4 regions of the Bacillus sp. BC05(2025) genome follow, and region 2 is predicted to be linked to each of the others. Evidence: riboswitches for the same ligand, from Rfam matches in the RefSeq annotation. Region 2 holds a riboswitch; each other region holds the start of a gene.
The links. A riboswitch is a leader RNA that binds a small molecule or an ion and turns the genes downstream of it on or off. The one in region 2 is predicted to bind S-adenosylmethionine.
Positions count from the first base shown of each region.

Region 1: linked by a shared signal. The riboswitch ahead of ACZ76X_RS27410 (ABC transporter permease) and the one ahead of metI (cystathionine gamma-synthase/O-acetylhomoserine thiolyase) in region 2 are both predicted to bind S-adenosylmethionine.
Region 3: linked by a shared signal. The riboswitch ahead of ACZ76X_RS27360 (peptide ABC transporter substrate-binding protein) and the one ahead of metI (cystathionine gamma-synthase/O-acetylhomoserine thiolyase) in region 2 are both predicted to bind S-adenosylmethionine.
Region 4: linked by a shared signal. The riboswitch ahead of ACZ76X_RS07355 (YezD family protein) and the one ahead of metI (cystathionine gamma-synthase/O-acetylhomoserine thiolyase) in region 2 are both predicted to bind S-adenosylmethionine.

Region 1 covers NZ_JBWYRA010000016.1:56,361-64,028, reverse strand. Annotated here, with positions in the region: gene ACZ76X_RS27430 (multidrug effflux MFS transporter) at 1-278, shown strand, start outside; gene ACZ76X_RS27425 (hypothetical protein) at 312-758, opposite strand; gene ACZ76X_RS27420 (hypothetical protein) at 1,033-1,536, shown strand; gene ACZ76X_RS27415 (DUF3951 domain-containing protein) at 1,553-1,768, opposite strand; SAM riboswitch class I at 1,936-2,041, shown strand; gene ACZ76X_RS27410 (ABC transporter permease) at 2,178-3,095, shown strand; gene ACZ76X_RS27405 (ABC transporter permease) at 3,113-4,117, shown strand; gene ACZ76X_RS27400 (ABC transporter ATP-binding protein) at 4,074-5,084, shown strand; gene ACZ76X_RS27395 (ABC transporter ATP-binding protein) at 5,081-5,854, shown strand; gene ACZ76X_RS27390 (peptide ABC transporter substrate-binding protein) at 5,868-7,457, shown strand; gene ACZ76X_RS27385 (YusW family protein) at 7,487-7,668, opposite strand, start outside.
Region 2 covers NZ_JBWYRA010000003.1:154,416-162,083, forward strand. Annotated here, with positions in the region: gene ACZ76X_RS11445 (class I SAM-dependent methyltransferase) at 1-114, shown strand, start outside; gene ACZ76X_RS11450 (ArsR/SmtB family transcription factor) at 266-556, opposite strand; partial or broken gene ACZ76X_RS11455 (cysteine hydrolase family protein) at 990-1,504, opposite strand; gene metC (cystathionine beta-lyase) at 1,645-2,808, opposite strand; gene metI (cystathionine gamma-synthase/O-acetylhomoserine thiolyase) at 2,805-3,917, opposite strand; SAM riboswitch class I at 4,159-4,268, opposite strand; SAM riboswitch class I at 4,472-4,581, shown strand; gene ACZ76X_RS11470 (bifunctional homocysteine S-methyltransferase/methylenetetrahydrofolate reductase) at 4,652-6,487, shown strand; gene metH (methionine synthase) at 6,484-7,668, shown strand, end outside.
Region 3 covers NZ_JBWYRA010000016.1:45,386-53,053, reverse strand. Annotated here, with positions in the region: gene ACZ76X_RS27365 (peptide ABC transporter substrate-binding protein) at 1-284, opposite strand, end outside; gene ACZ76X_RS27360 (peptide ABC transporter substrate-binding protein) at 692-2,332, opposite strand; SAM riboswitch class I at 2,465-2,569, opposite strand; gene ACZ76X_RS27355 (aldo/keto reductase) at 2,722-3,555, opposite strand; gene proC (pyrroline-5-carboxylate reductase) at 3,557-4,360, opposite strand; gene pnuC (nicotinamide riboside transporter PnuC) at 4,548-5,174, shown strand; gene ACZ76X_RS27340 (GRP family sugar transporter) at 5,265-6,116, opposite strand; gene modB (molybdate ABC transporter permease subunit) at 6,425-7,096, opposite strand; gene modA (molybdate ABC transporter substrate-binding protein) at 7,102-7,668, opposite strand, start outside.
Region 4 covers NZ_JBWYRA010000002.1:290,354-298,021, forward strand. Annotated here, with positions in the region: gene ACZ76X_RS07320 (sirohydrochlorin chelatase) at 1-557, opposite strand, end outside; gene cobA (uroporphyrinogen-III C-methyltransferase) at 559-1,335, opposite strand; gene ACZ76X_RS07330 (DUF3906 family protein) at 1,414-1,614, opposite strand; gene ACZ76X_RS07335 (nitrite/sulfite reductase) at 1,625-3,247, opposite strand; gene cysC (adenylyl-sulfate kinase) at 3,259-3,852, opposite strand; gene sat (sulfate adenylyltransferase) at 3,865-5,001, opposite strand; gene ACZ76X_RS07350 (phosphoadenylyl-sulfate reductase) at 5,040-5,744, opposite strand; gene ACZ76X_RS07355 (YezD family protein) at 5,832-5,975, opposite strand; SAM riboswitch class I at 6,048-6,156, opposite strand; gene lysA (diaminopimelate decarboxylase) at 6,274-7,590, opposite strand.

The sequences.
Region 1 (7,668 bases), on a different contig from region 2:
TATCAAGTGTCGGGGTTGTATCAACAACTGGATTCTCGTTAGCGATGAGAAATCAGAAACAAGCTGCAGGAACAGCATCGGCTCTATTAGGTTTATTACAATTTATTTCAGGAGCACTTGTTGCACCGTTAGTAGGTATTGGCGGAAGCAACACCGCATTACCGATGGGGATTGTAATAGCTCTTTGTGAAATTGGTGCGGTGTTATGTTATTTGTTTATGGCCAGAAGAAGTGAGAAGCAGTTTGAACTGCAACAAAGACAAAATTTAGAGGCTTAACAAAAAAGAACTGATTCAAAGGGAATATTTGAATCAGTTCTTTTTTTCATTTCTTTGAAATACCTCATACATATTATTCATGATCGTATCATATAAAACAGCAAGTTTATCCCACACCCAGCGATTACTATCGACTTCTTTTTCCCCGCAGTCGATAATATCGGTATGGTCGGTAATTTTATACGCTTTTTTAACGATAATAGGAGCAATTTTCGGTATACGTGGGATTTCTTTTAAGATATCTGCGAAGTTTCCAATGTAGACATGACCAATGATTTCGATTGTTAATGATTTATCTGATATATTTAGCATGGTATGAAATTGATTTGTATGTTGTTGTTTTAAATATTGGGCTAACTTAAATGGAGCGTGTTTCTTTTTTAATACGCGGCGAAGGCTCTTTGTATTTTCGATATGAAGTGATTTTTCGCGAATAAGGACACGAATATCTTCTCCCATAAAAGGCATTGTGTTGTACATAGATGATTCTCCTTAAAAACTTACATATGTTTGCGTTATGCATATGTAAGTCTAGCATGGTTTGTTCTTTATGTGTGCTTACGGTTTTGTAAGGTGATGTAGTAAAGCAGTGCAAAAGTTATTTGTATAAAGTGACGATACTGTGACAAACATGTTGGTATATATGTTACGATGTCGTCTTAAGTGTAAAAAGTAGGATGTTCTCGGTATAATAACAAGTGGAGATAAAAGAAACTATAATGAGTAGTAGTTGTAGATAAAAGGAGAAGAAGAGATGAAGAAGGTTTTGGGTATTGCTGTAATGGGAAGTATGCTCCTTCTAGCAGGGTGTAATGGAAATAAAGATACGAAAGAACCGAAAGAAAAGGTAGAGCAATCTACAGAACAAACCGAAGAGATGAAAGAATACCGTGCAGTACATGAAAAATATGATATGAAAATGAATAAGGAAATTAATAACGCGTTACAGCTATTTGAAGTGGCAAAGGAAAAAGGCGGTAAGGAAATAACGAAGGCTACATATAAAGAAGATGTGCAAAAGGTAACAACGAGCATGTTAGAAGATATTGATCATATACGAAAAGAAATTCGTGTTCCGAAGTCGAAAGAGCAAGAACATGAGGTATATGTTGGTTTCTTGAATGAATCGGAACAAGCGATGAAAAAATTACAGAAGTTAGCTAAAGAAGAAGATTCATCGTTGATTCGTGATATAGAAATTAACTTTGCAACAGCATCGACATACTATAAACGTTTTCAAGCAGAAACGAAAAAATAACCTTGCCTGTGCAAGGTTATTTTTTCTTCTTGCCATCTCCGTCCTCATCCTCGGATACTAATATCTTCTGTTCTTCGTGAAATTCGGAAATAGTTTGCCCAGTAATATTATCGAAAGGGGTATAAAAAGAGGTGATACTTTTCTTTTTGATGAAGAGTTTGTAGAAGCCGATGATGACAAGTATAATTATTGTTAAGGGTAATCCTATAGTAGCTAGAAGTAAGGGGGCCATCTTATAACTCCTTTCATATCTTTTTTTATTATAAGCGAAATACGACATAGATAAATGAAAGTATTAAAAACTGATTTTTCTAAATATATCCAATTTGATTGACTTTTCATTTTTTCAGAATTATAATTCGAAATATACAATTTGAACCAAATAATAATATAGCAATTTACTTATCCAGAGAGGTAGAGGGACTGGCCCTATGACACCTCAGCAGCGGGTTCTGTAGTAGGAACACCGTGCTAATTCCAGCAAGCAAGTCTTGAAAGATAAGTGATGGGCCTTTGTTTATTAAGCCTTGATCTTATTTTTTAAGATCAAGGCTTTTTGTATTCTAAAAAGAGAAAAGGGAGTAATGGAAAAATTACGTTCATAAAACTAAGTAAATATATGTGTTTAGGGGGTTATTGCAGTGTATGTAATTAAAAAATTATCAGTTATGGTGTTCACGCTATGGGTTATTACGACAGTGACATTTCTAATTATGCATATTATTCCGGGGGACCCATTTTCATCAGATGCAAAGATCTTTCCGGCAGAAGTTGTGCAGAATATGAGAGCGAAATATCACCTTGATGAACCGTTATGGAATCAATATGTTGCTTATTTAGACGGTGTAGTTCATTTTGATTTTGGTGAATCCGTTCAATCGACGGGGCAAGGCGTATCAGAAATTATAACGACAGGATTTGGTCCATCAGCGATTATTGGTTTACAAGCACTTATTATTTCATTAGTAGTCGGAATTGCCGCAGGTACATTTGCAGCTCTATATCATGGGAAAGTAATTGACTATAGTGTGAGTTTACTTGCGATTCTCGGTATTTCTATTCCAAGTTTTATTTTAGCACCACTATTTATACAAGTATTTGCTATTCAATTTGAACTTTTACCAGTAGCGTCTTGGGGCACATTCGAACATACGGTATTGCCATCCTTCGCATTAGCGTTAGGACCAATTGCAGTAATTACAAGATTTGTTCGCTCTAATATGATCGAAGTACTGCAGAGTGATTATATTAAGCTAGCGAGAGCGAAAGGGATACCAATTAAGAAGATTATTATAAGGCATGCCCTTCGAAATGCGATTGTTCCAGTGCTTACATTTATAGGGCCGTTAATGGCTGGGCTTTTAACAGGGACGTTCATTATTGAAAAGATTTTTGCAATTCCTGGTCTCGGAAAATATTTTGTAGATAGCATTTTTAACCGGGATTATCCGGTCATTATGGGAACGACAATTTTCTATAGTGCATTATTAATTTTTTGTATTTTCGTTACAGATATTATTCATCGTATTGTTGATCCGCGTATTCGTTCTATTACATAAGGAGGGGGGATATTTAAATGGGAGCTTATGAAATTAATAAACAGTTATTAACGAATGAAGAGAAAAAAGAATTAACAATAAATAAAGAGCAGCAAACGATTAGCCGAAAGAAGGAAGTATTTCGCAAGTTTATATCAAACCCTATAGCAATTCTAGGGGCAGTGACGTTATTACTCATTATTATTTTCTCGTTAATTGGCGAAAGTTTAACATCATTTACTGCGAGTGAACAAGTAAAAGAAGCAACTAATTTACCTCCTAATAGCGAGCATTGGTTTGGAACCGATGATTTAGGAAGAGACATATGGGCGCGTACTTGGGCTGGTGGGAAAATTTCATTAGTAGTTGGATTAGTAGCGGCCGTTCTTGATATAGGGCTTGGTGTACTGATCGGAGGTTTTAGTGGATATGTGAGAGGGCGTAATCGCCTTGGAACGTTAATGGATGAGTGGATCGTACGAGGGATTGAAGTATTATACGGTATTCCATATTTATTAATTGTTATTTTACTACTGATCATTATGAAGCCGGGGCTTTTTACAATCATAATCGCTCTCGCATTAACTGGTTGGATTGGTATGGCACGCCTTGTTAGGGCGCAAGTCTTATCTTTAAAACAAAGAGAATTTGTTATTGCAGCGGAGCGATTAGGTACATCGCATATGAAGATTATATACGGACATATCATTCCGAATTTAACAGGGATTATTATCGTAAATTTATCATTTACAATTCCAGCAGCTATTTTCTCAGAATCATTTTTGAGCTTTATCGGACTTGGTGTTCAATCACCAGCAGCAAGCTGGGGGACAATGACAAATGATGCGCTTGGGACATTATTAAGCGGGGAATGGTGGCAACTATTCTTTCCATCGCTGATGATTGCACTCATCATGTTCGCATTTAATGCAATTGGTGATGGTTTGCAAGATGCAATTGATCCGAAGATTGTAAAACGGAATCGAAAGGAGAAAAAACATGGGACAGCTTTTATCTTTAGAAAACGTAACGTTAGCCGTTGAAAAAGAGAATAGTAAGCAAGCAATTGTGAAACATGTTTCCTTTTCTATTAACGAAGGTGAAATTGTTGCACTTGTAGGAGAAAGTGGTTCAGGGAAAAGTGTTACAGCACAATCTATTATCGGACTAAATCAAGAATCTATTCATATCGACGATGGAAGTATCTTGTTCCAATCTCAAGGATTAACGAATTTACAAGAATCAGAGTGGAACCAAATTCGTGGAAAAGATATTTCGTTTATTTTCCAAGACCCTCTGTCCTCTTTAAATCCGACGATGAAGGTGGGAAGACAAATTACAGAAGTAATTTTGCACCACGAAAAGAAATCGAAAAAAGAGGCAAAAGAAATTGCAATTAACTTATTAAATGATTTAGGAATACATGAAGCAGAGAAACGCTTTGAACAGTACCCACATCAATTAAGTGGAGGAATGAGGCAGCGTATTTGTTTAGCGATTGCATTTGCTTGTCATCCAAAGCTAGTTATTGCAGATGAGCCTACAACTGCATTAGATGTAACGATTCAAAAGCAAATTATGGGATTGCTCAAAGCGAGAAAAGAAAAACAAAACACGAGTATTTTATTAATTACACATGATTTGGCACTTGTACGTGAAGTAGCAGATCGAGTAGTTGTGATGTACGGGGGACGTGTTGTTGAAAAAGGAACGATAGAGGAAGTGATAGGTTCCCCTAAACATCCATACACAAAAAGCTTATTACAAGCAATTCCCAATATGGATGATTCCGAAAAAGTATTACGTGCAATAGAAGGAACGACACCTTCCATTGAGACGTTAAATAGCTTTGGTTGTCCTTTTGTAAATCGTTGTCCAGTAGCGATAAAAGAATGTATTCATCGTTTCCCAGAGAGAACAACATATTCCAAGGAGCATAGTTCAAATTGCTGGCAACATGTTCTGGAGCATAATAAGGCGAAATCAAAAGAGAAGGTGAATGCCTCATGACGACAGATTTAATTACTGTAAAGCAAGTAACGAAAACGTATGGAAGTAAAAAGAAAGAAATTGCAGCGCTAAAAGAAATATCACTTTCTATCTCGAAAGGAACAACGCTTGGCATTATTGGAGAAAGTGGTTCAGGAAAAACAACACTTGGTAAGCTCATAGCTGGGATTGAGAGCCCAACATTTGGTGAAATTGATTATAACGGTCAAGTCGTTCACAAGTTGAAGGCAGCTCATAAACGTGATTTCTTACAGAAAGTACAGTTTATTTTTCAAGATTCCACAGCAGCATTAAATCCGCGCTGGAAAGTACGCGATAGCGTAACGGAAGGTTATATTTCATTCGGTTTAGGTGATAAAGGATTGAAGGATAAAATTGCAGGTGATGCGTTAGAACGTGTTGGGTTAGATAGACGATATATTAATCGATATCCACACGAGTTTAGCGGAGGACAACGTCAACGTATCGCTATTGCAAGGGCGTTATTATGTGAGCCGGAAGTATTAATCCTTGATGAACCAATTTCAGCATTAGATGTTTCACTTCAAATCCAAATTGTGCACTTACTGCAACAGATTCAAACGGAACAAGGCTATACATATTTATTTATCGCGCACGATTTACCGATGGTTCACTATTTATGTGAAAAAGTGGCTGTCTTATATAAAGGAGAACTTGTTGAATTTGGAAATACGGACGAAGTGTTCCGTAATCCACAACAATCTTATACAAAAACATTATTAGCATCAACACCAAAAATTTCAGGTTAAAGGGGAATGTAGGATGAAGAAGTTTTTATTATTTGTCATTATGACTGTATTAGCAATTACTTCTGTCGCTTGTGGTAAGAAAGACACTTCAAAAGCAAGTGCTAGTAAAGGAGACCGTTTTGTAACGAATCTTGGTAGTGATCCTTACACGTTAGATTCAGCAATTTCAACAGATAATAACTCTAATTATGTAATTGAGCACTTATTTGCAACCTTGTATAGACAGACAAGTGATGGGAAGTTTGAAAAGGATTTAGTAGAGAAAGAAGAAGCTGGGGCAGATGGAAAAGAGTATACATTCTATTTGAAAAAAGGGTTGAAATGGTCTGATGGTTCTCCTTTAACAGCAAAAGATTTTGAATTTGCTTGGAAGAGAATATTAAATCCTAAAACGGGTTCTATGAATGCAACAGAACTATATTTCATTAAAGGTGGAGAAGCATTTAATACAGGGAAAGGTGCAGAAGATGCAGTAGGAATTCAAGCAGTAGATGATGTAACGCTAAAGCTACAATTTGAACATCCAGTAACATCTATTAAACGAACGTTATCTCAGTCGTTATATATTCCACTCAATAAAAAATCTATTGATGAAAAAGGCAAACTAAAAGTAAATCCAAAAGAATTAATTACAAATGGTCCTTTCACATTGAAAGAATGGAAGCATAATCAAGCGATTATTCTAGAAAAAAATAAAGAGTTTCATGATAAAAAAGTAGCATCAAAGGAAATTGAATTCCGTATTATTCCTGAAGGTAAAACAGCGTATCAATTATATAAATCTGGAGAATTAGATTTGTTATCTAACATACCAACAGATTTAGTTGAAAAAGAACAAAACAATAAAGAGTTTAAAAAGATGCAAGACTACTCAACTCACATTTACTCATTTAATTCAGAAAAGCCACCATTTACAAATGCGAAAATTCGTAAAGCCTTTGCATTAGCTGTAGATCGTAAGTTTATCGTAGAGAAAATATTAAAGAATAATGCAAAAGAAGCATATGGCTTTGTACCAGAAGGAGCAAAAACAGAAAGTGGTCGCGACTTCCGTAAAGAGAAAGGTGACTATTTTAAATATGATCCTGCAGTAGCTAAGACGTTATTAGAAGAAGGGATGAAGGAAGAAGGATGGGCTACACTTCCAGAAGTAACAGTAAAATATTCAGACAAGAAGAAAATAGCTGAAACACTTCAAGAAATGTTTAAGAAAAACCTTGGTGTAGATGTGAAAATAGAAGGTAAGGAGTGGAAAAGCTATATTGATATGTACAAACAAAGTGACTTCCAAATTGCATATATGGGATGGGGAGGATCTACATTAGATCCAGCTGCACAATTAGAAATTTATGCAGGTGATGGACCAAATAACTATGCAAAATGGTTTAATAAAGACTTCGATAATTTAATTAATCAAGCAAAATTAGAACAAGATGAAAATAAACGCTTTGATTTATTACATCAAGCAGAGGATATTATGTTTACAGAATATCCTTTAATCCCACTTGTATTCCCAACAGATTCTTATTTACAAAAATCATCTGTATCTGGATTAGAATACTACGTAGGATCTCAACCGAGTTTACGATACGCTAAAAAATAAAATAAAGAAGTAGGCAACCGCCTACTTCTTTATTTTATTTCTCTTTTATATTCTTTTTTCGTTCCATCAGAGAAGACAACTTCTAAATCAAACTTCTGGTAGTCTTTATCAAGTTTGAACACATTTACTACTTGATCGATTACTTCTTGGTCAGGCGTATCTTTATCAAATTTTAATTCTTGTAGAAGTGGGCTTAATTTTGTAATAGCCT
Region 2 (7,668 bases):
AATCGCGCAGTGCGTTCAATGATTTTGGGCGGGGGATTAGGGAGTACATTTGATGTTGCTATACATACGAAACATATGCAACAGCTACACTTAGATCGGTATTTGAAAATATAAAAAAACAAGACACAGCATATTTCTGTGTCTTGTTTTTTAATACGACTTTTTAATTATGTAGCATCATATATTTCCTCTCATGATATATATTTATATTAAAGATATGAGATAAAAAATATAAAATACGTCCTTTTTCTCTTTTTATGAATCCCTAACCTAATAATACGCGAACGAGTTGAATAATTGTCTCGTTTTCTACTTTGTAATAAATTTCCAATCCTTTTCTTTCACTTGAAACGATTTTAGCGCTTTTTAACTTTGCTAAATGCTGTGAAATTGTAGATTGTGGCATGTTTAAGCCAGTGTACATTGTAGAAACGTTGCTTGGACCACGTTCAATTAATCCTTTTACAATACATAAGCGAACAGGATGAGCAAGTACTTTCAATAATTCTGCATTGCTTTCATATAGTTCAATTTCTTTTTGAAAGGTTTCTAACATGTTCTTTTCCACCTCCGTGTGAGCTGTTATACCATATTATACATACCAAAAAATTAAAGAAAAGGAAACAGTTGTTGCAGAAAAAAAGTCCTAAAGTAAAGAAATTGTAAGAAAAGAGACCCTGATGTAAATAAAGTAGATGAATTAGCACGGTTTTGTAAAATGACATTTTTGGGTGAAAATTTCGATGCGTTTTAAAAATTGAAAGATATAGATATATTTGTAACACAATTTTATCACGATTTTCTTATTCTTTCAAATGAATATACAAAATTTTTAAAATAATATGACAAAGGAATTATAATGTTATATATAGAATATAAAACAGGTTAAAAGAAAAGAAGCTGAATGTAATCAGCTTCTTTATGGTGAAAATGAAATGTTCGAATATAGCTGATAAATCTTAGAATTACCAAGACATTAGTTATGTATTCTAGATTTCATTATTTATCAATTTTAAAAATCTGTTGTTCCATATATTCTCATAAAAGTTAATTGTCTCTTTTGCGGACATAAATGGATTATTTAGTGTAGAGGTTGCTTTCTGGACCATGAAGTTTTCGTATATCCTAGTCCATGAGCGAATTTAATCGTAGCATCCATACAATACTCTGTTTGGGCACCACAAAATTCAATACGATGGACAGATAATTGATCTAAAACCTCTTTTAAGTTTGTCTTATAAAATGAATTGGCATGTGTTTTTCTTACAAAAAAATCTCGTTCTTGAACATCTAAATCACCATGAATAGCCCAAAGTTCTTTTTCAGGTACTAAATCATCATCACAATGTTGAACGAAAAGAATTGGTTTATTTGATTCTCTGTATGAAGAAATTCTTTTATTTACTTTTGTAAGTAAGTTTTGTAAGTCAAATAAATGTTCTTCGCTATAACATACTCCATTTTGTAAATCGATAACGATTAAGACATCTGCACAAGTATCCATTATTTTTGCCCCTTTTTATTTTTTAATATATCAATTAATTTATTGCTTGAAAATAGATGGTGCTCTTTTGTTTTTTTATGAACTATACGAAACAGCATAAAAAAAGATATGAAAGCTTCATTTCATATCTTCTTTTCTCTCTATGCATTTACAGGTTCTTCTACATAAGAAAGGGCATTTTCAAAATCGGATATTAAATCGCCAACATTTTCAAGGCCGACGGATAACCGAAGTAATGAATTCGAAATCCCTCTTTCATCACGAGCTTCTTGCGATAGTGCTGCATGTGACATTTTAGCTGGGTAGGAAAGGATTGATTCGACAGCTCCTAAACTAACTGCAAAGACAGGTAATTTAACTTTTGATAAAAATTGGCGGAGTGCGTCTTCTGATTGTAAAGTGAAAGATAGGACAGCTCCGGCTGATGTAGCTTGAGATTGTTGAATATTAAATCCCAGATGTGTTTGTAAGCCAGGATAATAGACGTTTTGAACTTTATTGTGCTCTTGTAAATAGTGTGCAATTTTATTGGCGTTAGTAGCTGAGTGCTCAAGACGTACATGCAATGTTTTTAGACCGCGAAGTACGAGAGAACAATCTTGCGGACCTAAAATAGCGCCGAATGCATTTTGTAAAAATCCAAGTTTTTGAGCGAGTTCGGCATCTTTTACAACCGCTAATCCTGCAGTAACATCACTATGACCGGCAATGAATTTTGTGGCACTATGAAGAACGACATCGGCGCCAAGGTCAAGTGGTTTCTGGAATAGTGGTGTCAAAAATGTATTATCAACAAAAGTAAGGGCGTCAATAGATTTTGCAAGTTTAGAAACAGCACGAATATCTGTCACTTTTAAAAGTGGGTTAGAGGGTGTTTCCACATAAAAAAGCTTTGTATTTGGCTTAATGTTTTGTTTTATTTCTTCTAAATTGGTCATATCAACAAATGTATGTGACACACCGTAACGAGAGAGAACTTCAGTTATCATTCGATAAGTCCCTCCGTATACGTCTTCTGAAATGAGTACGTGATCACCTTGTGAAAGGAGGAGGAATGCAGTAGAAATCGCTGCAATTCCTGATGCGAATGCAAACCCTTTTGTTCCGCCTTCTAATAAAGCGATAATATCTTCAAGCGCTTCGCGAGTTGGATTACCAGATCGACTATAGTCATATTTCCCGAACGTATCTACATCAAATTGGTGGAATGTTGATGTATTATAAATGGGAACGTTAACAGCTCCTGTTTGTGAGTCATGTTTATATTGGTTGTGTAGTAAAAGTGTATCTATAGAATAACTCATATTCTTACACCTTCTTTCACAAGTTTAATGGCTTGCTGTAAGTCTTGAATTAAATCGTTACTATTTTCAATACCGACAGAAAATCGAAGAAGACGATTACATACACCGTTTGCTGTTCTAATTTCTTCAGGAATATCAGCGTGTGTTTGTGTTGCCGGATATGTCATTAAACTTTCAACACCACCGAGACTTTCAGCAAATGTAATTAAGGATAAAGATTGTAGGAATGGATTAATCCACGTTTCATCTTTTAGACGAAATGAGATCATGCCGCCTCTTCCAGGGTAAAATACATCTGTCACACCGTCTTCATCATTTAAATAAGCGACAACTGCTTTTGCATTTTCTTCATGTTGTCTCATGCGAAGCGCTAACGTTTTCATACCACGAATTAATAGCCATGAATCAAATGGGCTTAATACCGCGCCTGATGCATTATGATAATGAGCGATTTCCTCACAAAGTTCCTTTCCCTTTGCAACGACAAGTCCGCTTAGTACATCGTTATGTCCTCCTAAATATTTCGTTGCGCTATGAATTACAATGTCCGCGCCTTCTGTTAATGGCTGCTGTATATAAGGCGTGTAGAATGTGTTGTCTACGATAAGAAGTAGTCCGTGTCTTTTCGCTACAGTTGCGACAGCAGCAATATCAGTAACTTGCATTAATGGATTAGTTGGAGTTTCTATGAAAATAGCTTTCGTTTCAGTTGTGATAGCTTGCTCAATTTGTTTAATAGACTGTGTATTTACGTATCTACATCGAACGTTCCACTTTTTTTCGTGCTCAGAAAATAATCGATAAGTGCCCCCGTATAAATCTTCGGATACAATAAGTTCGTCTCCAGAACGGAATAGGGACAGGACGAGGAGAACAGCTGCCATCCCTGAACTACAGGCATATCCTTGTTCACCGTGTTCTAAGTCTGCAATTGCCTGCTCTAACAGGCCGCGAGTTGGATTGCCAGTTCGTGAATAGTCAAAGCCAGTCGATTTACCAATTCCTTCGTGACGATAAGCAGTTGAAAAATAAACAGGTGGATTAACAGTCCCTGTTGTAGTTTCGCTTCGGTTTCCGATTTGTGCTAGTTTTGTTTCAATAGTTGACATGTGAAAATTCCTCCTTTTTAAATTAACAATTAAGTGAATGTAAAGTGAAACTTTAATCAGTGAGGGATTCATCCCCACTGATTATCAGCTCTCACCAATCGGGCTTTTACGGGCAGTTGATCCCCACCTAACTTCTTTGTTCCAGCTGAATTTTGAGTTGGGAATCTTACTGCCCTCAAATAGCGGGGTAAAATAAAAAAAGCCTTCTAAGAAGAAGGCTTTCGGTTTGAATAGAGTCTTCTTCTCATCTGTCAAATCTTTCACAATTTGCTGGAATTAGCACCTTATTAACAAATGTTAATGGTTGCTGAGGCGTCATAGGGCCAGTCCCTCTACCTCTCTAGATAAGAATGTTTGTATGAAATTTTATTATGTTTTTAACTTTACAACAAAAGATAATTGAATTGCAACTTTATTTTAAATAATTTTTATTTTTCCGCAAGTGTCATTGACTTTTGCATTTGTGCGTGCTAAATTTATTAAAAAATTAACAAACATTGTTAAAAGGGGAACGCATTTCCTTTTAGCTACATAAATAAAATAATAAAGACAAACTCTTATTGAGAGCGGTGGAGGGAAAGGCCCTGTGAAACCCGGCAACCTTCAAACGAAATGTTTGAAACGGTGCTAATACCTGCAAAACGAGTGTTTTGCATAATAAGAGGAGGATCGATTATGTCCCCCTCTTCAAAGTGAAGAGGGGGTTTTTATATTGATAGAAATGAGGGAGATTGGTGAAATTACTAGATTTATTATCAAAAGGAATTGTAATAGGTGATGGTGCGGTTGGAACGTTATTACATTCACATGGCTTGCAAAGTAGTTTTGAAGAATTGAATATATCTGATCCAGATTTAATTATATCGATTCATAAGCAATATGTAGCTGCTGGGGCAGATGTAATTCAAACAAATACGTACGGAGCAAATGAAGCGAAATTACGTATGTATGGTTTAGAAAATCAAGTTACTGAAATTAATAGAGCGGCAGTCAAACTGGCGAAAGCATCTGTTACAGACAGAAATGCCATTTTAGGAACAATCGGTGGTATGAAACATATCGGAGCTGTTACGACAACTGATATGGAAAGAGAATTTATGCTACTTGAGCAGGCAAGTGCTTTACTAGAAGAACAGGTTGATGGATTACTATTAGAGACTTTCTATGATGAGTTTGAATTACTTCATGCTGTTCAGGTGTTACGAAAACAAACGAATATTCCAATTGTAGCTCAATTAGCGTTACATGAGGCAGGTACGACTCAAAATGGAAATGATGTAAATGAAATATTAAAACAGCTTTTAGATTATGGTGCAAATGTTGTTGGATTGAACTGTCAACTAGGGCCACTTCATATGACGGAAGCTTTTAAAATGATATCGATCCCGCAAAATGGTTATTTGTCAGCATATCCCAATGCAGGTCTCCCGAATTATGTGGAGGGACGTTACGTATATGAGGGAAGTCCAGCTTATTTCGAAGCGATGACACCGAAATTTATTGAACAAGGTATTCGATTATTAGGTGGTTGTTGTGGCACTACACCAGAACATATTGAAAGTATGAAACGTGCTGCTTTACACGTTACGCCTGTAATAGAGAAGGATACAATTCAAAGACCGAAAGTAGTTCATACACATGAGAAACGTTCAAAAGCGCATGTTACTTTAGCAGAGAAAGCAAAAAAACAAACGACAGTAGTAGTGGAATTAGATCCACCGAAAACGTTAGATACACAGCGTTTTTTTGAAGGCGCAAGGGCATTGAAAAGAGCTGGAGCAGATGCTATTACTCTAGCAGATAATTCATTAGCATCGCCTCGCGTTTCGAATATGGCAATGGGTGCATTATTAACGAAACACGATATTCCGGTATTGACGCACTTAACGTGTAGAGACCATAACGTCATCGGATTACAATCTCATTTACTAGGATTATCAGCGTTAGGCATGGAAGAAGTGTTAGCTTTAACTGGTGATCCAGCACGCGTTGGTGATTTTCCAGGTGCCACTTCTGTATATGATTTGTCCTCTATTGAGCTCATTAAAATGATTAAAGAAATGAACGATGGGCGCTCCATTTTAGGGAAATCAATAGGTCCAGCAACAAGGTTTTCAGTAGGAGGTGCGTTTAATCCGCATGTAAGACATTTAAAAGCAGCGGTTAAGCGAATGGAACGGAAAATAGATGCTGGAGCAGAATATTTCTTAACGCAGCCAATTTATGATATTGCGTTAATTGAAGAAGTGTATGAAGCGACGAAGCATTTGGAACAACCTATTTTTATTGGGATTATGCCATTAATAAGTAAACGGAATGCAGATTTTCTTCATTTTGAGGTGCCAGGTATTACTTTACCTGAAGCGATAAGAGAGAGAATGGATGGACATGAAACGAAAGAAGCGGCAATTGAGGAAGGGATTCGCATTTCTCAAGAGTTGATTGATGCGGCGATGAAATATTTTAACGGCATTTATCTTATTACACCATTTCTAAAATATGAAATTACAGAACACCTCGTTAAATATGTGAGAGAAAAGCAAGAAGTGAAAGAAGGTATTAATGGATGAAAAGTATAGAGGAAAAATTACAAAATAACATCTTAATATTAGATGGTGCAATGGGAACAATGATCCAGCAAGAGGACTTAACTGCGGAAGATTTCGGAGGGGAAGAGTACGAAGGCTGTAATGAATATTTAGTAGAAACAAGGCCTGATGTCATTTTGAAGATTCATAAAGCTTATATTGAAGCTGGGGCGGATGTTATTGAAACAAATACATTTGGGGCGACAAATATTGTATTAAGTGATTATGATTTGTCCCATTTAGATGAAGAACTAAATGAGAAGGCAGCACGTTTAGCGAAGCAAGCGGTCCGAGAAAGCGGGAAGGAAGTATACGTTGCGGGAGCGATGGGGCCGACAACGAAAGCGATTAGTGTTACTGGTGGTGTAACATTTGAAGAATTAATTGAAGCCTATACACGGCAGGCAAGAGGATTGTTGAAGGGAGAAGTTGATGTATTACTCGTTGAGACGAGTCAAGATATGCGTAACGTGAAGGCTGCTTATATTGGAATTCAAGCAGCTTTTGAAGAATTAAATACAATTGTACCTATCATGATTTCGGGAACAATTGAACCGATGGGAACGACTCTGGCTGGGCAAACAATTGAGGCTTTTTACTTATCGGTAGAACATATGAAGCCATTATCTGTTGGGTTAAACTGTGCGACTGGTCCAGAGTTTATGAGAGATCATATTCGTTCCCTATCTGATTTGTCGGAGTGTTACATTTCTTGTTATCCAAATGCAGGTCTTCCTGATGAAGATGGACATTATCATGAATCGCCATCTTCTCTAGCTGAAAAAGTGAAGCGATTTGCTGAAGAAGGATGGGTTAATATTATCGGTGGTTGTTGTGGTACAACGCCAGAACATATAAAAGCAATGAAATCTGCATTAGCGTCTCTTAATCCGCGTGAACATCACGAGAGAGCTGGGCACGGTGTTAGTGGATTAGAGGCACTACAATATGATGACTCTATGAGACCATTATTTGTTGGTGAAAGAACAAACGTTATTGGGTCACGTAAATTTAAACGATTAGTAGCAGAAGGGAAATTTGAAGAGGCTGCGGAAGTCGCAAGAGCGCAAGTGAAGAAAAATGCTCATGTTATTGATATTTGTATGGCAGACCCGGACCGGGATGAAATAGAAGATATGGAAAACTTCTTGGCAGAAGTTACG
Region 3 (7,668 bases), on a different contig from region 2:
ACGTCAACTGACTCAGCAACACCAGGAATCGGTTTATTATCTTCTCCCATCGCATATAAACCTTCAAAAACATTTCGCATTACGTTCATGGATTCCCCATCTGTTGCTTTTGCAACATCCATTGTTGGAATTTCTGAAGCGAATGATAAGTTAATTGCCTGTTTATCAGGTGCTTTATCATTTGCTTTCGCTCCGTTTGCGTTATCTTTATTTCCTCCGCAAGCAGTTAGTAATAGACTTGCCCCTAAAACAGATGCAACAACAGGTACAACTTTTTTCTTCATTGTTCGTTCCTCCCTAAATGTGTTGTTCGTAACGTCATAATATCCATGTCTTGAAGCGTAGCTATAGAAGAAGAGAAAACCTATTATATGTATGTGCATATAGGTAATCGGGTGTTCTATATGTATATACATGTAGAACTATAATCTATCGTTATATATTCCAACGTAAAAGACATTATATTTTGATGGTTAAATATTTCGTTTCTTTGATTATTTAGAATATTAACACTGGAAAGAACTATATGTCAATAATAAAAATAGATTGTTAATTTCTTAGAATAATATATTAAAAAAGCAGATTTCCTCATGTTGAGGAATCTGCTTTTCATATGTTTTGCTAAAAAAACAATTGGTGTGGACTCATAATCAGTGGGGATGAAGAAAGCCTCACTAATTAAAGCTTGAACTTATTTTTCAATTTTTGCCCACTTGAAGTTTAATTGACCTGCAAAGTCTACTTGTACAATTCCTTTCACATAAGAACGTTCTAAATAAGATTCACCCTTTTGGTAAAGAGGGGCAATGACAGAGTCTTTAAATAATATTTTCTCGGATGCTAGTAATGCTTCCCAGCGAGCTTTTTCATCACCGGCTAAAGTTGTTTTCACTTTTGCTATTGTTTCATCGAACTCCTTATTAGAGTAATGATCTAAGTTATAAGGGTTATCGGTTGTAAATAGCTCAAGGAATGTAATTGGATCCGCAAAGTCAGGGCTCCAGCCGTCAATTCCAATTTCGTAGTCACCTTTTAATAAAAGTGAAACTTGTTGTTTACGTGGTTGGGGTTTTATCGTCACTGTTAAGCCATCTAAATTCTTTTCTAGTTGTCCTTTTAAGAATTCACCAGTTTTCTTCTCAAGGTCACCGTCACTTGTTAATAGTTCTAACGTTATTTTTTCAGATCCAAGCTCTTGTTTAGCTTTTTTCCATAATTCTTGTGCAGACTTTGTATCAACCTTTGTTAAATCTCCATTTGCAGCACGGAAGTCTGTTCCGTCAGGTCCTTTTGCAAAGTTTTTCGGCACGAGACTAGAGGTTGGTGTAGAGCCATCGTTTAATAACGTATTTACAAAGGATTTTCGATCAATTGTTTGATCGATTGCTTGGCGTGCAGAAACGTTTTGAAGTATTTTGTTTTGTTGATTCATACGTAAAAACTGTACCCCTACGTTTGGACGTTCTTTAAAGTTAGCATCCTTTTTATATTTATCAACGAAGTCAGATGTTAGTTTTATACGGTCTAATTGTTTCGACTCGAATAAATTTACTTCTGTAGACTTTTCTTTTACGATGTTAAAGTTGATTTCTTCTAGTTTGACAGTATCTTTATCCCAATAGGTAGGATTTTTCTTGAATTTAAAGCTTTGTTCGTGCTTCCAATCGCTTAGTGTAAAAGCTCCGTTGTACAAGATTGTATTGTCTTCTAAGGCATACTTATCACCTTGTGCTTTAAAGAATTCCTCGTTAATTGGTAGAAATGTTGGGAACGCTGTTAAGCTAATAAAGTAAGGAACAGGGCGTTCTAATTCTACCTCAAACGTATGGTCATCAATTGCTTTTACACCAAGTTGATCGGCTGGAAGTTCTTTGTTGTTAATTTTTGTTGCATTTTTAATATCAAAGAATAGAAATGCATATTCAGAGGCTGTTGCTGGATCGACAGCTCTTTGCCAAGCGAAGACAAAATCTTTCGCTGTAACAGGAGTGCCATTTGACCATTTTGAATCTCGCAGGTGGAATGTGTATTTTGTTTTATCACCACTTACTTCATGAGATTTTGCAACACCAGGGACAGGTTTGTTACCTTCACCAAGATTATACAAACCTTCAAATACGTTTCTCATTACTTGACCAGAATCAGTATCTGTAGCACGAGCTGTATCCATTGTTCGTATTTCAGTAGGTGAAGATAAGTTTAAAACCTGTTTACTAGGCGCCTCGTCTTTTGCATTTGCTCCACTTGCTTCGTTTTTATAACTACCGCAACCAGTTAATAAAATACTTACTCCTACAACTGATGCAATACCGGGTACAAACTTCTTTTTCATTTGATTTTCCTCCTAAATAATTAAGTTCGGATGATGATGAGGGAAATGAAAAATAAAAAATCCCTCTTTTCATATTGAGAAAGAGGGATTTTTACGTACAAGTTATGCACCCGTATATAAACGAAGTCCCTCATTCTATCTTTCAAGCATAAAGCTTGCAGGAAGTGGCACAGTATTCAAAATGAACCTGTTGCCGAGGTTTCAAAGGGCCAGTCCCTCCACCTCTCTTGATACAATGAGTAAACGAATAAACTTTATTAATTTTTGTGTTTCTTTGATAATTCAAAATCTTACACCTTTGATAATAAAGTGTCAACCGGATGGAATATAGTTTAAATTTTCAGTTTTATTGAACGGAAAAACCACTGCATATGGCAGTGGTTTTTCTATTAGAAGTTAAAGTTATCTGGATCTGGACCAACGCGACGATCTTCATTTAGAGCTTGAATTGCTTTCATGTCATCAGCACTTAATTCAAAATCAAATATATTTGCATTTTCAATAATGCGATGTTCTTTAATAGATTTAGGGATTGTTACAACTTCATTTTGTAAATCCCAGCGTAAAATAATTTGTGCAGTTGATTTATTATGTTTTGTTGCAATGTCTTGTAATGTTGGGTTGTCTAGCAGTTGGCCTTGCATTAATGGTGACCAAGCTTCAAGTTGGATGTTATGTTCTTTACAGAAAGCATGCAGCTCTTCTTGTGCTAAACGTGGATGATATTCCACTTGGTTGACCATTGGCTTAATTTCAGCAATTTCAAATACGTCTTGTAAGTGGTGAATATGGAAATTACTCACACCGATAGCGCGAACACGGCCATCTTTATAAAGTTTTTCTAATGCTTTCCATGATTCGGTATATTTCCCTTTTACAGGCCAATGTACTAAATATAAATCTAAATATTCTAGACCTAATTTCTCTAATGTAGTTTCAAATGCTTGAAGTGTTGTTTCATATCCTTGATCGCTATTCCATACTTTTGATGTAATAAATAATTCTTCACGTGAAACACCTGATTCACGGATCGCTTGTCCAACGCCTTCTTCGTTTTGATAAATTGCTGCAGTATCAATGCTGCGGTAGCCATTTTTAATTGCTGCTTTTACAGATTCAATTACTTCTGAACCATCTTCTACTTTAAAAACACCTAAACCGAACCAAGGCATTTTTACACCGTTATGTAATGTTGTATAGTCTTTTAAACTTGTTAAACTCATATTAGTTCCCCCTAGCTTTTTTGTTTGTTGCTTCTACTGCTTTTTGAATTGCCTCTGAAAAATTATATTCATATAAAGCTTTGAGACCTTCAGCTGTGGAACCACCTGGTGTTGTTACTTGTTCGCGGAGATTAGCTGGGTCTTGTGTTTGTTCAAGCATAGAAGCAGAGCCAGAAATCATTTGAATGACAAGGTGTTTGGCAGTGGCTTCATCGACTCCATAACTTTTTGTTGCTTCAATTAGGCTTTCAGCAAAGTAATAAAGGAAAGCTGGTGCACTTCCAGTAACAGCAGTAAGCTGATGAACTTCTTCCTCAGTGCAAAGTTGTGAAGTACCAATGCCTCTTAAAAGCAGTTGCAAGGTTTCCTGATGCATCTCGGTTACTGATTGTCCCGTTGTATATAAGGAGATAGACTTTCCAATTTCAGCAGCTGTATTTGGCATAATCCAAGCAACTGGTGTCCCCCCGGGAAGTCTCTCTTCTAAATAAGATGGACCAATACCAGCAGCTACCGTTACGACAAGTTGATTGGATAGTAACGGAGATAATTCTGCTAATAATTCTTCATGTGCAGAAGGCGGCATTGCTAAAACAATCGTATCAACAGATGTAACATGCTGCTTCCAATCTGTTGTAGTAGACACATTATATTGCCCTTGTAATTGCTTTAGCTTTTCTACGTTGCTTCGGTTAGAAATAATAATTTCTTCGATGTATTCTTTGCTTGTTTTAAGTAATCCGGAAAATATAGCTTCTGCCATACGACCAGCACCAATAAATAAAATTCGATGTTTAGTTAGCATATCCTCTATTCCTTTCTAGTGGAGATATGTTATAAAAAACGATACCATTTTTAAGAGAATTTTGTAAAAAGAAAAGACTTCCCGTAGGTGGAATGGATAACAAAAATCAGGGAAATCATGGTAAGTGTAAGGGCTATTCCTTATACTGGTGATAGGGAATTTATTATACATCTGGGGAGAGATGATCATGATTAGAAGTCCGCTTTTTTTAGTTGTTTCTAGTATCATTTGCGTATTGGTTGGATTTTATATTCAATCGAGTTATATTGAAATTTTTGCATCGGTTATGGGGATTATTAATGTTTGGTTATTAGCGAGGGAAAAGGTATCTAATTTTTTGTTTGGCATGATTACGGTTGCGGTATTTCTATATATTTTCATTACACAAGGTTTATATGCAATGGCAGTATTAGCAGCCTTTCAATTTATATTTAATGTATATGGTTGGTATCATTGGATTGCATGTAGTGGGGAGGAAGAGGTAAAAGCAACAGTTCGTTTAAATATAAAAGGGTGGACGATTTATATACTCTTCATGTTAGTTGCTTGGATTGGTTGGGGCTATTATCAAATCCGTTATTTAGAATCAACAAGCCCATATTTAGACGCTTTAAATGCTGTACTAGGATTAGTAGCTCAATTTATGTTAAGTCGAAAAATTTTAGAGAACTGGTATTTATGGATTTTGTATAACGTGATTAGTATTGTGATTTATATTTCCACAGGTTTATACGTCATGCTAATATTAGCTGTTATTAATCTCTTTATATGTATAGCTGGTTTACTAGAATGGAAGAGCAATTATAAAAGATAAGGACATGTAAATAATTATATTTAGAAAATAATTAAAATAGAAAACCCCTGAAGCACATATGCTTCAGGGGTTTATTAATAGAATATAAGTTTATGCTTTTGTCATACCTAGTAATACAGCACCGCCGATAATTAAAACACTACCTAGTGCAATAAAGATCAATTGACGTTTTGTTTTCTTTTCACCTAAGAAGACAATCGCACCGAATGTTGAGATAACGATTCCAGTTTGAGATAATGGGAAGCTTGTTGCTACTCCGACACGGGGTAATGAAAGAAGTAAGAATAAGTTTCCAGTTCCCCATAGTAAACCAGATAGAGCATTACGGATTGCATATTTGTTAAATGGTTTATGTTTAGATGTCAGTACAACCGCACCGACAAACATACCAACTGCTTGTGGTAAAATAGCAGACCAACCATCGATATTATACCAACGAATAATAATTACATATACAAGGTAGCCGAAAGTAGAAACAATTAAAGTAAGAAGTCCTTTTTTCAATTGTCCTGGTGGCTGAGCATTTTCTTTATCATCTAATGATGTGAATACAACACCAACTACGATTAATAGGATTGCAATCGTTCCCAGAATGATTGTTGTAGTAGTAGTCCACTCACGGAAAGCGATAACTCCAAAGATAGAAGTTGCAACAAGTTGCATACCAGTAGAAATCGTTACAGTAGTAGAAACACCTAACTTTTCAACTGTTTTTAATTGGTTTACTTGACCTAAAGCCCAGAATAAACCTGAAATAAAACCAACAATCAAGATTGTCATTGTTAGAGCTGGTTGAGTAAATACATACATAATTGTTGCGAAGAATAGAGCACCGATTGTCATACCTACCGTTTGGCTATATGCACCACCGCCCATTTTTACGCTTACTAATAAAATGTTTCCCCATGCAATTGCAGGAAGAAGCGCTAATAAAATGTCCATTACAAGACTCCCTTCGATTTGTTATACCAATATAATTACATATCGTTCTAACGATCGGTAATGCTCCACTGATAGAGTAGAAGATTACCGATCGCTAAAACGGGATGAAGAATTCACGATATAAATGCGTTTTCATTTCTTCATTTTTTCAAACACCTACATATAATAACAGGAAATTGCCTATTTTAGAAAGTAAATTCAAATAGAATGTATATTTAAATAAAAAGTAAAATTCAGTTATTTCCCGATAGTATATTTTATTTCCTGAGAAATAAAGAAGCAGCTTCGAAAAAAAGCTGCTTTAAGAGTTAGTTAGTAATTCTTTTGTTAATAAGCTGAATACATAGTAGAAATAGGAGTGACATACTAATAGTGATAACGACAAGTGTCCAGGCCAGCTGCATATTACTTGCATCAATCGCCATGTAAATTGCAGTTGGGATAGTCTGTGTTTTACCAGGAATGTTCCCCGCAAACATGAGTGTAGCACCGAATTCACCGAGCGCGCGAACAAAACTCAAAATCATTCCGTTTAGTAAAGCAGGAAATGCAAGTGGAAGTGTGACGTGTAGAAAAACTTGATATTCACTTGCGCCAAGGTCACGAGCGCTTTCTTCAATTTGTACATTCGCGATAGAAAACCCTGTTTTTGCTGATTGGTACATGAGCGGAAATGCAACAACTGTAGAAGCGATAATCGCAGCAGTAGATGTGAACATAATAGACTGCTGAAATATTGATTCTATCCACGTTCCAATGGGACTATTATTTCCAAAAATGATAATGAGAAAAAAGCCGATTACAGTTGGCGGAAGTACCATTGGTAATAAGAAAATCGTTTCTAGTATTACTTTATATCTCCATGAGGATCGTGCCAGCGCTCGTCCGATTATCGTTCCTAAAATGGTAACGATAATGGTGGCACATGTGGCTACTCGTAAAGATAGAAAGATTGGTGATAAAATAGTATCAAAGCTCATGGCAATTATGATAGGACTGTAAATCCATATTTCTTAAAGATAGATTGTGCGTCTTTTGACTGCAAATACTCATAAAATGAAGTCGCCTCTTTCTTATGCTTAGATTCTTTTATAACACCTAAAGGATAGTGAATTGGCTCATGAGAAGTAGCAGCTGCTGTCTCACCAATCTTTACTTTGTCTGAAATAAGAGCATCTGTTTTGTATACAATACCAGCATCTACATTACCTGTTTCTACATATGTTAACACTTGCCGAACATCTTTTGTAAATACGATTTTATTTTGAATGTCATTCCATAGATTTTCATTTGTAAGAGAAGCCTTTGCATATTTTCCTGCAGGTACTGATTCAGGTGTACCAAGTGCGATTTTCTTAATTTTTTCATCTTTTAAATCTTGAATTTTTGTAAGAGAACTATCTTTTGGGACGACTAAAACGAGTTCATTTCCAAGAAGATTCTTCCCTTCCTTTTCATTAATGAATCCTTTTTTTACAAGAGTTTGGAATTTATCTTCGGCTGCTGAGAAGAATAAATCAGCAGGTGCGCCCTGTTCGATTTGTTGTTGAAG
Region 4 (7,668 bases), on a different contig from region 2:
TTCTTTTCTTTTCGTTCTATGACTTCTTTTAACTTATCCTCAAATTTCGGCTCGGCAGCTGCTAAATAACAAACCTCTACTTTTTTAATTTTCTCTTCCGTTTGAAATAAAGAAGCAATCCAGTTTATATCTCGTAATACTTCAGGGTCACTGCTCCCTCTTGCAACAAGAAGTAGCGTCACTTCATTTTTATCTTCCTGTTCAATACCACTTCCACTATATACCGATTTAACAAGTGTTTCTGATACACCAAACGGATTACCATAAGTCACTTTAACATTCGAAAATTGATTATTTACCTTTTCCAATTCAAACGGGATATCTTTTTTCACATGACCTGCCGCTAATAAAAAAACTGGAATAACAATAATCTCTGTAGCACCACGCTTCACACATGTGCGGAACCCTTCATCAATAGTTGGACTCGCTAACTCTAAAAAACAAATTTCTTGAATACTTGCCTCTACACGGTTCATGCATGACGTAATAAACGCAACAGCTTCTTCTTTAGCTGCTTTCAAACGACTTCCATGGCATATATATAAGATGGCTTTCATTTTATAACACTCCACTTACTTGATACGTACTTTCTGTCTGTTTCTCAAACCAATGGATTTTTTCTCGAAAACGGACCACTTCTCCAATTACAATCATGCTCGGATTTTGAATTTGTTCTTTTTTTGCAACATCTACAATTGTTCCTAACGTTCCAACAACTGTACGCTGCATAGATGTCGTTCCTCGCTCAATAATAGCAACAGGTGTACTTTTATCTTTTCCATGCTTCATTAGTTGCTCACATATGTAGGGTAAATTGCTAACCCCCATATATACAGCTAAAGTTTCTACACCTTTCGCTAAATTTTCCCACTTCACTTCCTCTTCGGCATCTTCTTTTCTATGCCCCGTTACAATAGCAAAACTTGCACTTGCATCACGATGTGTCACTGGGATACCAGCATAAGCAGGAGCAGCTATTCCAGCTGAAATACCAGGAACGATTTCAAACGGTACACCTTGCTTTGCTAACGCTTCAGCTTCTTCTCCTCCCCTACCAAATACAAATGGATCCCCACCTTTTAGCCTCGTTACAACTTTTCCCTTTTTCGCATATTTAATAAGAAACATGTTAATTGTCTCTTGCTTCATCGTGTGATAATTTGGTAGTTTTCCGCAATAAATTAAATCCGCTTCAGGCTTTGCATAAGAAAGCAATTCTTTATTCACGAGACGGTCGTATAAAATAACATCTGCTTTCTCAATACATTTCAATCCTTTTACAGTAATTAAATCTGGATCACCAGGACCCGCCCCAACGATATAAACCTTCCCCATCATCTCTCCTCATTTCTACTATTAAAGTGAAACTTCCATCCTTATATACGAATGGAAGTTTTCATTATTTGTTATTCCCTACTCATGAATAACAAATGCCGCACCTTTTCGAATCTTCTTTTTTTCAAATAAGGAAATTTCCTTTACTTCTGGCAGCGGTAAAAAATGCTTTTCAAGCTCCATCTCCGCAAGCTTAAACGCCTGTTCTTCACTTTGAGCAACGACAACAATCGGAACAATACTATTTACTAACACAGCTTCAAATCGATATAAATCCATATTGTCCCTCCTAAGACGCTATTACTTCTTCTAGTACGTTATTTAAGGCTATTTGTAATGTCTCTACACCAACACGGCCGACAAAATCATAAAACGTTTCAGCTAGTAATTTATTCTCTTTGAAATAACTTATAAATGATGCAAGTACATCAGGTAGATCCTCGCCATCTATTTTCCCTTTTAACTTTTGGTTATAAGCACCACCATCTAACAGCGTTCCACCTACATATATTTCAAATGCTTCAACAATTCCTTTTTCCTTCGTTTTCATTTTCACCCCTTGTAATCCAATGTCAGCAATTTGACGTTGACCACATGAATTCGGGCACCCTACCATATGAATACGAACCGGAACATCGAGTGCAATTTGTGTATCTAAGTATTCGGCAATTTTTCGCAATCTTTCTTTCGTTTCTACTAAAGCAAGATTGCAATATTCAATACCAGTGCAAGAAACCGCATGACCAATAAACGATTTTGGACTGGCTGATATCGTTTCAAATAAAGGCTCATTTAGTAAACCCTCCACATTTTCTGGCGGAACATTCGGAATAATAAAGTTTTGTGAATTACATGTACGAATTTGTCCATTCCCATACTGTTTAGCAATTCTTGCAATCTCAAACATTTCTTCTGCATGTAGGCGTCCTACTGGCACATTAAAACCTACATATTTTAGTCCGTCTTGTTTTTGATCTTGAACTCCATAAAAGTATCCCGCATTCCAGCCTTTGAGAGCACTTTCCCCTTTACTTTGCAATGGTCCTGTATACTCTATTAGTTTCTCTTTGAACTTCTCTGCTCCCCAGTCTGCAACAAGAAACTTCAAACGGGCTAAATGACGTTTTTCGCGATATCCAAAATCACGGAATATCGTAGCAATCGCAATTGCTACCGCCTTCACTTCTTCTGGTAAAACGAATACATCTAATTCATCCGCTAAATATGGACGAGCTGATAATCCACCGCCTACTTTTATATGAAAACCAACTTTTTTCTCACCGTCTATCTCTTTCGTTGCAGGTGTAAATGCAACACAGTTAATCTCTGCATTTGCTGAATTATAAATGTTAGAACTAATAGACATTTTAAATTTACGTGGTAAGTTAGAAAACTCTTCATTATGTTGGAAATAGTCATATACCTCTTTTACAATGCCAGTTGTATCAAACAGTTCATTTGCATCAATACCAGCAAGTGGATTTCCTGTAATATTACGCGTTATATCACCACACGCTCCAGCTGAAGATAGCCCAACTCTTGCTAATCTTTCAAAAATATCTGGAATTTGCTGAATTTCTAACCAATGAAACTGAATCGCCTGTCTTGTCGTAATATCTATTACGTCACGCCCATAATCCTCAGCGATAGAAGCAAGCACTTCTGCCTGTGCATTCGTAATAATCCCTGAAGGAATATTTACACGCATCATAAAATAACCAGCTTCTTTCGGTCTTTGTAAATACAACCCTGCCCATTTGAATGCGTCCCACTCTTCTTTCGGAATAGATTCGAAGCCATTCTCTGCATAGTAAGGAATATCATTAAAGATCTCCAAGCCATCTTTTTTTAATTTATTTTTCTCAGTCTGATTTAACTTTTCATTGTTAGCCCATACTTTTTCATAACTCATTGTTTATCCCCCTATATAAAACTACGCTCTTGTAAATACTTCACGATTTGTTCCGCACATTCTTCAATAGAATATTTGTGCGTTTCTACAATTAATTCCGCTTGTGCTGGCTCTTCATAAGGCGAATCAATACCTGTGAAATCCTTAATATCACCTTTTCTTGCCTTCTTATAAAGTCCTTTCGGATCACGTTTCTCACACTCTTCAATCGGACACTTCACAAAAATTTCAATAAATTCATCTGTCGCTAATAAATCTCTTACTTGTTTGCGGTCTAATCGAAATGGTGAAATAAATGCTGTAAGGACAACTGTTCCTTGATCTACAAATAACTTTGCCACTTCGCCAATACGTCTTATATTTTCCATGCGATTACTTTCAGAAAATCCTAAGTCTTTATTTAAACCGTGACGAATGTTATCCCCATCCAGCACATAATTTCCAATATTCTTTTCAAACAGTTTACGAGCAACCGCATTTGCTACTGTAGATTTACCCGAAGCAGATAAACCAGTAAACCAAATTACAAAACTGTGATGTCCATTCTTCACTCTTCTCTCATCTTTTGAAACCGAAGCTGTATGCCAAGTAATATTCGTATCCATCTCGTTCTCTCCCTATTCTGTTACTACTGCTTTTTTCAAGCCTTTAATTAGCACTTCCACTACTTCTTTACGACTAAATGTACTTGGCGGAACCTCACCGTTTCTTAATAATTCTCTTACTTTCGTACCCGATAAAATGACATGATCTTCTTTTCCGTGCGGGCATGTTTTCGTCGAAGCCATCGCTTCACATTTCGTGCAATAAAAACTATGTTCAAAAAATAGCGGTGTAATCCCTAATTCTTCTACTGTAAAGTTTGTAAAAATTTCTTGCGCTTCATAAGTACCGTAATAATCTCCTACCCCTGCATGATCTCGCCCTACAATAAAGTGGGTACATCCAAAATTCTTTCTGACTAGTGCATGAAATATCGCTTCCCTCGGTCCTGCGTAACGCATCGCTGCAGGAAATACACCTAAAAAGACACGATCTTTCGGATAATAGTTTTGAAGTAACACTTCATAGCTTTCCATTCTTACATCAGCAGGAATATCGTCCGACTTCGTTTCCCCAACGAGCGGATTTAAAAAGAGGCCATCTACAATTTCAAGAGCAGATTTTTGAATATATTCATGGGCACGATGTACAGGATTTCTCGTTTGGAATCCGACTACTGTTTTCCAACCACGTTTTTTAAATTCTTCTCTCGTTTCAATTGGATCTAAATGATAAGAAGGAAATGGATTACTTTCAAAACGTTTCGTAAGAATAATAGCTCCTCCGACGTAAACGTTCGGTCGTTCATATAATTTTTTCACTCCTGGATGAGCCTCATCCGTCGTTTTATACACTAGTAACGCTTCTTTTTCCTTATCAGGCACAAAAATATCTTCTATTTGAATAACACCATATACGTTTCCCCCGTTAACAAGTTTTACTTTCTCTCCAGCTATTAGCCTCTCTGCTACTTCTTCTGTTACTGGTAATGTAATTGGTATACTCCAAACCCTCCCATTAGCTAAACGAAGCGTTTCTACGACCGAATCATAATCTTTCTTCCCTAAAAAACCAGTAAGCGGGCTATATCCTCCTGTTGCTAATAGCTCTAAATCACTTAACGCAATGTTGTCTAGCCCAATTTCTTTTTCAATTTGTGATACATCATATGTCTCGTCTATAAGATTTACTAATTCATTTCTTGTACTCATTTTCTATACCCTCTCTTAGCTTTATTTTCAAATTCATCTTATTGGTAATGTAGACCACATTCAGTTTTCACTTTCCCGGCCCATCTACCATCTCTCGAATCGCCACCCTCACCTACAGGTAACGTACACTTCTCACACCCAATACTTGGATATCCAACATCATGCAGCGGGTTATACGGCAAACTATGTTTGTATACATATCGCCATACCTCTTTCCATGTCCAATGAATGAGCGGACAAACTTTAATAGATTGAAAGCGATGATCTTGATTTATAAACTTTGTATGCTTACGCGTTTCTGATTGTTCCCTCCTTAAGCCCGATATCCACGCTTTTTCCGCTGCTAATGATTTTTCTAACGGTAAAATTTTTCTAATCTTACAACAAAGATTCGGATTACTTTCCCATAATTTCTCACCATGCAACTTCGCTTGTTCATCAAGCGTAAGTTCCGGTTGTTTTTCTATAATATTTAATGAAGGAAATTGCCTCCGCACTTTTTGAATTAATTCATATGTTTCTTGAAAATGAACATTTGTATCTAAAAATACAACTTTAGCAGATGGATTTACTTGGTTTATAAGATGCAGCAATACCATCCCTTCCACTCCGAAGCTACATGCGTATACAATTTCACCTTCATATTCTTTATAAGCCCAACTTAAAACAGATAGCGCGCCTTTCGTTTCATCTTCTTCTGAAAATGAAACATTATTTTCTTCCCACGTTTCATACGTCAACATGTTTTTTCCCCCTGTAAAAGCAAAAAGACGGTTTTAACCTAATCAAAATAGGTTAAAACCGCCTCTAGTTTTTCTAGTCAGCGCTTTTTACTTTAAACGTACCTTTTCACTTTTCTCTAATTGAATGACTTTTCCATCTTGCACAACAATTGTAATTGAACCATATTTCATATCAGCAAGCATCGCTTCAATTTTCTCAGATACTTCCTCAAAATGTTCCCGTACACTCACGCGAACAGCCCCCCTTTTTATTCATAAAAAAAATCTTTCCCATTTCGAAAAGACTGTTCGGTAATATATTTTACCTTATCTTTCAAAATGGATTCCATTTTGCTGGATTTAGCACCTTGCTTTCTATAAGCAGGTTGCCGAGCTTCGTCGGGCCAGTTCCCTCCGCTTCTCTTGATAAGCTTTGTATTTGTATTTTATCACAATTCTGATTTTTTTCAATCCTAGTTTTCCGATATATTTTAATTATTTTATTTTATAAAAAAGGAATTGTCCCTCCGAACAACTCCTTTTTCCTCATTTAAACAAGTTCTTTAATACGTATGCGATCGTTCCCAATAATATTTTCATATGTTTCGCGCTCTACAACAATTTGTGACGTACCACCTTTTGCGAAGACGACAGCTGGTCTACGAATCCGATTATAATTATTCGCCATCGAGTACCCGTATGCCCCTGTACAAGAAATTGCTAGTAAATCCGCAGAGGCAACTTTCGGTAGATTAATATCCCAAATTAACATATCTCCACTCTCACAGCATTTTCCTGCAATCGAAACAACTTCCTCATTCTCATCGTTCCCTCGATTTGCTAACATCGCTTCATAACGAGCGTTATATAGAGCAGGCCTTAAATTATCAGTCATCCCACCATCGACTGATACATATTTCCGAATACCAGGAATGTCTTTCACAGATCCAACTGTATAAAGGGTCGTTCCAGCATCACCTACAATACTACGGCCTGGTTCAACCCATATTTCTGGCAAGGGATAATTACATACTGTAAATTGCTCTCTCACTGCACTTGTTACAGCTCGCACATACGTCTCAAGAGTTAATGGCGTATCTGACTCTGTGTAGCGTATTCCGAATCCTCCGCCCACATTTAGCACTTTTACTACATAATTTGTTCGCTCTCTCACTTTTTCTAAAAATTGATGAAGAACTTCAATCGCTCGCACAAAGCCGGCTGTTTCAAATATTTGTGATCCGATATGTGAATGAATTCCTAACACGTTATAATTTGATTTTTGTAAAGCAAGCTCAATTGCTTGCATCGCTTGACCATTTGACACGCCAAATCCAAATTTCGAATCATCTTGACCTGTTGTAATATATTCATGTGTGTGCGCCTCTACCCCAGGCGTTACACGAATTAATATGTTCACAAATTTCCCATGTTGCACTGCTAAATCATGCAAAATTTCTAATTCTAAGAAGTTATCTACGACAAAACAACCAATATTCGCCTGAAGAGCCATCACAATTTCTTCATCTGTTTTGTTATTGCCGTGAAAATGAATGCGCGATGCCGGAAATCCTGCTTGTAGTGCAGTATATAATTCCCCTCCAGAAACAACATCTAATGACATATTCTCTTCACGAGCTACTCGGCACATCTCCATGCACAAGAACGCCTTGCTTGCATATGCTACTTGATAAGAGAAACCACTTTCTTTAAAAGCACGATGAAACGCGCGGCACTTTCCTCGAATTGACTCTTCATCGTATACATAAAGTGGTGTTCCATATTGTTTTGCTAGCTGCGTCGTATCGCACCCTCCAATTTCTAAGTGTCCTTGCCCATTGATTCGGCTTGTGCCGTGTAAATACATTTGAATTCCTCCCTTATTTCCTCTAAAACTCATAACCCCAATCTTCTATTCATTGCAGCACGCTTTTAGATAGACAAA